Regions from separate parts of the Marinomonas mediterranea MMB-1 genome, predicted to be linked through region 2. Evidence: predicted binding sites of a transcription regulator. Region 2 holds the regulator's gene; the other holds the start of a gene.

Region 1 (3,427 bases), 570 kb from region 2:
TCAAAGTTATACGTCGGGAATGCATTATTAACCAAGGCTTGTGTCACATTAACGGAAGGGTCAATTTGATTAAACTGTCCCGCCGCCCGCTCTAACCACTCAACAACTTGAGCACCGCTCAGTTTAACTACTTTCAAGTCATTCGGATAAATGTATAAATCACTCACATTCTTTAATGCGATGTCACCTTTCGGCACATCGGTGAAATATTCTGGACCACCTCGACCACCTGCTTTAAAAGGTGCCGCTGCGGAAAGAATCGGTAAACTCTCATATGAGGTCCCACGCACAATATTTTGGGTATACCAAATTTGCGCATTATTAACGATCTGAATGGAAGGGTCGTCCTGCACAAGTGCAAAAAAGCTATTAATATCAGCGGTCGACTCACCCACTTTGCGTCGCATGTAAGACAGCGTTCCCTGATGCTCCGCTTGAACGGCATCATTGATTTTTTTATCAGCCTGAACCAAGGCGACGGTTTGACGGCCCTCACGTCGAGCGATGGCGCGAACGGCACCGGTTCCGTCCACCACTTGCCAACCACCTTCGTCGGTTGATTCGACTTTTAGGTCAATGATCCCTAAATGAGAACCCCAAAAGCCTGGCATAGTAGCAGGAACACCAAAAACGGTGCCTTTTTCGGAGTTAACCCCTTCAAACGAATCTAGCGCTTTGTCTCCTGGAAAGACGCGATGAGAGTGTCCAAACATAATGGCATCAATACCATCCACTTTCGCCAAATGATACGTGGCGTTCTCTTCACCTTTCTCGTAGTGATTGTTGTACATCCCGCTATGAGGAATCGCTACGATGATATCCGCGCCTTTGCTTTTCATTTCAGGAATGTACTTATGTGCAGTCTCAAGAATGTCTTTCGCAATCACTTTGCCTGTCAGGTTGTCTTTATCCCACGTCATGATTTGGGGAGGGACAAACCCAATGTAGCCGATTTTCAAAGTGTGCTTTTTACCTTGAGTGTCTGTGACGACTTTATCTTTAATAAGGTAAGGCTGAAAGTACGGTTGATCGTTCTCTGGATTATTGTCGCCGTCGTCTGCGTAAACGTTTGCACTAACGTATGGGAAGTTCGCTCCTGCTAAACTCTTCATCAGGAAATCTAGGCCGTAATTAAACTCGTGATTCCCTACGTTTCCGACTTCATAGTTTAAAAGATTCATTGCTTTGTAAGCTGGGTGAATTTCACCAAACCTCAGGACACGTCCCTTCGCGACGTAATCACCTAGCGGTGTGCCTTGCAGTAAGTCACCGTTGTCGACCAACACCGAGTTGGCTGCCTCCGAACGCGCTTGTTTAATCAAGGTCGCTACGCGTGAAAGACCCACTGCATCACTTTGTTTATCCGAGTAATAATCATAATCCATCAGATGCATGTGTATATCGGTCGTCTCCATGAGACGCAAATCTATCGTAGCCGCATTCGCTATGCTAACGCTGCCTAAAACGGAACCTAACACAAGACCTAAACCCGCTCGTTTAACACTTTGCTTCATTGCTCTTTTGCTCCTATACCTTGCCATATTTTATGTTCTCACTCTTATCGGTGAGTAAACATGTCCACTGAGAAACTGAAAGAAATCAGTTAACCATTATGTTAACCATATGGTCAATTACTTTAATTAACGAAAATGTCAGGACGATGACAGGGGGAAAGTTCGCGGACAGGAGCATTTTCACCTACACTAAACGACGCAGGATGCGGGTACATCACACATCGTTGACTGACACGAGAAAAAGTACATGAGAAACCCTCTGATCCGACCGATACTCTCTCAACTCAGGGACCATCCTGATGGCATTTCTGAGTTTGAGCTTCTAAAAAGCTTGAAAGCTTCTCTCCCAGAGCTCAACGATCTCGCCGAAGACCCTAACTTACAACTCTTCCGCCAACACTTTTTAATCATGAATGCTTTGTATCAGTTGCAAACATCCTTGTGGTCAGAAGAGCAACTTCAGTTGGATATCAACCCAACTGTGATTAGGTTACATAAGGTACAGCTCAACCAAAGCACTGGCTCTGCGGAAGTAAACGACAGTGTGGATGCAAAGCTTGCAACCTACTATCTCGATTGGTCGGAATATGAGAATACGGACAAAGAAGAGGTCCAACGCTTGCTCGACAGTTTCTACAATGGCTTAGTCAATGAAGATGAACGAGAAGCAGCACTGAGCACCCTGTGCATTGACGAGCCAACACCGACAAAAGACATCATTAAACGCCAATACCGCAAGTTGGCGCACCAAGCACACCCTGACAGAGGGGGCGATACCGAAACCTTTATTTCACTAAGACAAGCTTATGAGTGCCTAATGCATTGAAATGCTTTACAGTTTAATCCGTATTAAAGATTTTACTTCAACACTAAAAAGCTGAAACGATATGCATACACTTTTAAATCGCGTTCTAGCAGCCGTTGTCGTTGGCTCAGTTCTAACCGCTTGTAGCACTCTTGAAATAGATCCATCTAATGACTTTCCAAACAATGGTAGAGACATTTCCGCACAGAAAAGAGAAGTCCTCTATCTTGAAGAACGGCTTATTCCGGGCATTCCACAACCAGACAATTCATTTCGCGATGGCCTTACGTCGCAAGTTCGCTATTTGAATAAAATCAAAACGCCCGATTATCAATTTGAAAACCTAAGCTTCACAAAATCTGACTTACTAAAAACGACCGAAGAGCTCCAGCGTTGGCTAGAGGATTCTAGCTATCTGCCTAACCTATCCGCGCATCAAATCAAAGGGCAAGACCAACGGGGCAATGTTCAAATTACAGGCTATTACGTACCCGTAATGCAAGTGAGCCATGTTAAAACAGACACTTACCAATACCCTCTTTACCGCAAACCCCAGCCAAACCCTGACGGCAGCTTCCCAACACGAGAAGAAATCGACTTTGAGGGAGCATTGGACGGTAAGGGCTTAGAAATCGCCTACACAGCAAGCCTAGTGGATAACTTCTTTTTGCATGTTCAAGGGTCAGGCGTCATCGAATACGAAGACGGTACACAAGCGTTGCTTTCTTGGGGCGGCGTCAATGGCCACGCGTATCGAAGTTTAGGTAAAGAATTGATAGAACGAGGTGAAATCGATCGCGAGCATATTTCCGCTCAAAGCATTCGACAGTGGCTCGCCGACCACCCTGATAGACTGCGCGAACTCCTTTCCACTAACCCAAGCTACCTCTTCTTTTCAGAAGGCAATACCCGCCCAGTCGGCGCGGCCAATGTTCCTCTTACGCCGCTTTACTCTGTCGCAGTCGATCCCAACGTCATCCCGCTTGGCTCAGTCCTATTGGGCGAAGTCCCCATACTAGATGAGACAGGGCAACTCGTTCGACATGAATTCAGGCTTTTGCTTGCGCAAGATAAAGGCGGAGCAATCAAAGGGCCTGGACACATCGAC
Region 2 (3,427 bases):
TTGACTACGAATGGCACGCACTAAGCTGCGTCAATCGACAACAGATTCCCAGTAACATTCTTCCTTGGGTGAGTACGCCAGACTCGTTGACGGCAAAGCTGCAACAAGCAGGGTCATTTAAGGTGGAGGTCATTAGCGATTACATTGGCTTACCAACACAGAGAGAGCGTAACCGACTCAACTTACACGCTCGTGAGCAAGCGAGAATCCGTACCGTGTTACTTTACTGCAACCACCACGTTGTTATTTATGGTCGCTCAATTATTCCTTTACGCTCGTTACGAGGCCATTGGCGCTGTCTGTCTAAGCTCGCAGATAAGCCACTTGGTGGCTACCTTTTCAAGAATAAGCAACTTTCACGCAGTCCTATCGAAGTTACTCAGCTTCCCGCTGGATTAATGCAAAACACGGAAGAGAGTTTATGGGCAAGGCGGTCTATTTTCTATGGCTATGGTCCGGGTATCTTGGTTAATGAAGCATTTTACCCTACCATAGGCCAGCTGTAGCGTCGCAGTGAGTAGCACCATCGCGCGCTATCATTGCTAAATAAAATACGATTGAATAAGGTCGTTCGCATCCGACTATGACAACTAGGGCTCGTATAACTCCATGAGTAAACTCTCTGATTACGCCGACCTCACTCGCTTTAACCGACCCATTGGCTCTTTTTTGCTTATGTGGCCAACGCTTTGGGCATTATGGCTTGCGGCGAACGGTTGGCCTGAATGGCACTTAATACTGATTTTCGTATTAGGTGTGTTTAGTATGCGCTCCGCAGGCTGTGTCATTAACGACTACGCAGATAGAAAAGTGGATGGGCATGTAGAGCGAACGAAAAACCGTCCACTCCCATCGGGCCGCGTTGGTGAGAAAGAAGCACTGCTGCTTTTTGCTGTTTTAGCCGTACTCAGTTTTATCCTCGTATTGTTTACTGATCTACAAACCATTGCGCTTTCTTTCGTGGGTCTATTCTTAGCGGCACTGTACCCATTTATGAAGCGCTATACCCACCTGCCTCAAGTGTTTTTAGGTCTGGCATTTTCGTGGGCAATTCCAATGGCCTACAGCGCTCAAGGCGGCAGTTTATTTGATGTGCAGCTGTGGATGTTGTTCGTCGCCAATGTCTTCTGGACGGTCGCGTACGATACCTACTACGCCATCACAGACCGACCGGATGACTTGAAGATTGGCGTAAAATCCACTGCTATTTTATTTGGTCAATACGATCTCTTTGTGATCCTTGTTCTGCAAGGTTTAACCTTGTCATTATTAACTTGGATCGGGATTACATCCCACTTAAACTGGCCCTATTTTATCGGCCTCGCGGTTTGTGTTTTTTGGTTCTTTAAGCAATATAAACAAGGACAACACAGAGATCGCCAAGCTTGCTTTCGTTCATTTTTAGATAACAATCGAGTGGGCTATACGGTCTTTATTGGGTTGGTTTTAAGCTATATAGTCTAAAACCATGTTCTTTTTACGTCTATTCGTGTCTTAATTATGGCATAGTTGTGACATTTTAATGTAACTGTCACATTTACTCGTTTAAATATTCACCGTTCCTGAGATGAGGATAAATCCCGTGACCGGTAAGAAAGTACTAATCATTGACGACGAAGCACCCATTAGAGAAATGATTGCTGTAGCGCTAGAAATGGCTGGCTACGAATACCTAGAAGCCGAGAATGCACAGCATGGACATGAGATCATAGTCGATCACCGTCCTGACTTGATTCTTGTCGACTGGATGATGCCTGGAGGCAGTGGTATTGAATTGACTCGCCGCCTTAAAAAAGACAGCACAACAGCAGAAATTCCTGTGATTATGCTGACAGCGAAAAGCGAGGAAGACAACAAAATTCAGGGACTGGAAGTTGGTGCAGACGATTACATCACTAAACCCTTCTCCCCTAGAGAATTAGTTGCGCGTTTAAAAGCCGTATTGCGCCGCGCAACGCCACAAGGTGTCGACGAGCCAATCGAGGTAGACGGACTGCTTTTGGACCCAATTAGCCAACGCGTTAGCATCGGCAATAAACCACTTGAAATGGGTCCAACGGAGTACAGGCTGCTCAAGTTCTTGATGACGCATCAGGAGCGCGCCTATTCTCGAGCACAATTACTGGATCAAGTGTGGGGCGGCAATGTCTATGTTGAAGAACGCACGGTTGACGTACATATTCGTCGACTGCGCAAAGCCATTGGCAACACTCACGACTCCCTGATTCAAACTGTCCGCGGAACTGGATACCGCTTCTCCTCTAAACGGATTGCTTAGAGACGCATTAACAGATAAACGGATTATAAGACGAACATGAAACGAATCTGGAAACAGGCTCTGCTAAACTGGTTTATTGGCTTAATCGCAACCTTCGCCATCGGTTTTGCGTTAAGCCAGATTGCGATTGCGTTACTGCTGTATGTCTTAATCAGCTTAGCGTGGCAGATGTATCAGCTGTACCAGTTTCACTCGTGGTTACGCCGCTCAGGAAAAGCCTCTCCTCCAGAAACCAGTGGTATCTGGGGAGAAGTGTTCGACGCGGTTTATCGTCTGCAAAAGAAACAACGTAAATCCAAGCGAAAGATGCGCCAAGCTCTAAATCGAATTGAGAACTCAACCGCCGCCTTAAAAGAAGGCGTAATCATGGCGGATAATCAAGGCAATTTAGAGTGGTGGAATAATTCAGCGGGACAATTTCTTGGCTTGGTACGCCCTGTCGATCGCAGTCAAGCTATTACCAATATCGTCCGAAACCCAGACTTCTATCGTTACTTTACCCAAAAGCGATTTGGCGATCCTTTAATCATTAAAAGCCCAGCCAAAGAAGGGGCGTTCCTAGAAATTCAAACCACACTGTACGATCAAAACGACCATCTAATTTTTATTAGGGACGTAACGCGTTTACAGTTGCTAGAACAAATGCGCAAAGACTTTGTCGCCAATGCCTCGCATGAACTCAAAACGCCACTTACGGTGATTAAAGGCTATTTAGAAACCCTAGGCATGTTCAAAGATAATTTGCCTCAGAGTATGCAACGCGGCATTGATAATATGGCCGATCAATCTGAGCGGATGGAAAACCTCATCGAAGATTTGCTGTTACTGTCTCGGCTAGAAAGCAATGACAAGCGAGAAAATGACACTTGGCTTCAGGTGTCCGATATTTTCACTGCCATTGAGAAAATGGCGCAGCCTATCTTACATCCAGACCATACTTTGAGCTTCTCTGTCGAAGAAGGCGCTCAGGTTCATGGCTCCTACAACGAGCTCTACAGCGCATTTTCGAACTTAGTCGTAAATGCTATTAAATACTCGCCAAATGGCGGTGAAATTAACGTAAGGTGGGAATCTGACGACGTCAGCGGTTGTTTCGCAGTACAAGATGAAGGTTTAGGCATCGATCCGCGTTATATTCCTCGACTCACA

The links. Region 2 encodes PhoB, which activates phosphate uptake and scavenging genes when phosphate is short. Its sites were predicted from a motif close to TGTCATANNNNTGTCANA; they were not measured.
Region 1: a site for PhoB is predicted at 1,649-1,666, ahead of MARME_RS02310 (bifunctional 2',3'-cyclic-nucleotide 2'-phosphodiesterase/3'-nucleotidase). Genes of this name have one in related genera too.

What each region holds. Positions count from the first base shown of each region.
Region 1 is NC_015276.1:477,855-481,281, reverse strand. Features, by position in the region: gene MARME_RS02310 (bifunctional 2',3'-cyclic-nucleotide 2'-phosphodiesterase/3'-nucleotidase) at 1-1,514, opposite strand, end outside; gene MARME_RS02305 (DNA-J related domain-containing protein) at 1,762-2,340, shown strand; gene mltA (murein transglycosylase A) at 2,402-3,427, shown strand, end outside.
Region 2 is NC_015276.1:4,587,215-4,590,641, forward strand. Features, by position in the region: gene MARME_RS20800 (chorismate--pyruvate lyase family protein) at 1-506, shown strand, start outside; gene ubiA (4-hydroxybenzoate octaprenyltransferase) at 610-1,464, shown strand; gene phoB (phosphate regulon transcriptional regulator PhoB) at 1,583-2,278, shown strand; gene phoR (phosphate regulon sensor histidine kinase PhoR) at 2,315-3,427, shown strand, end outside.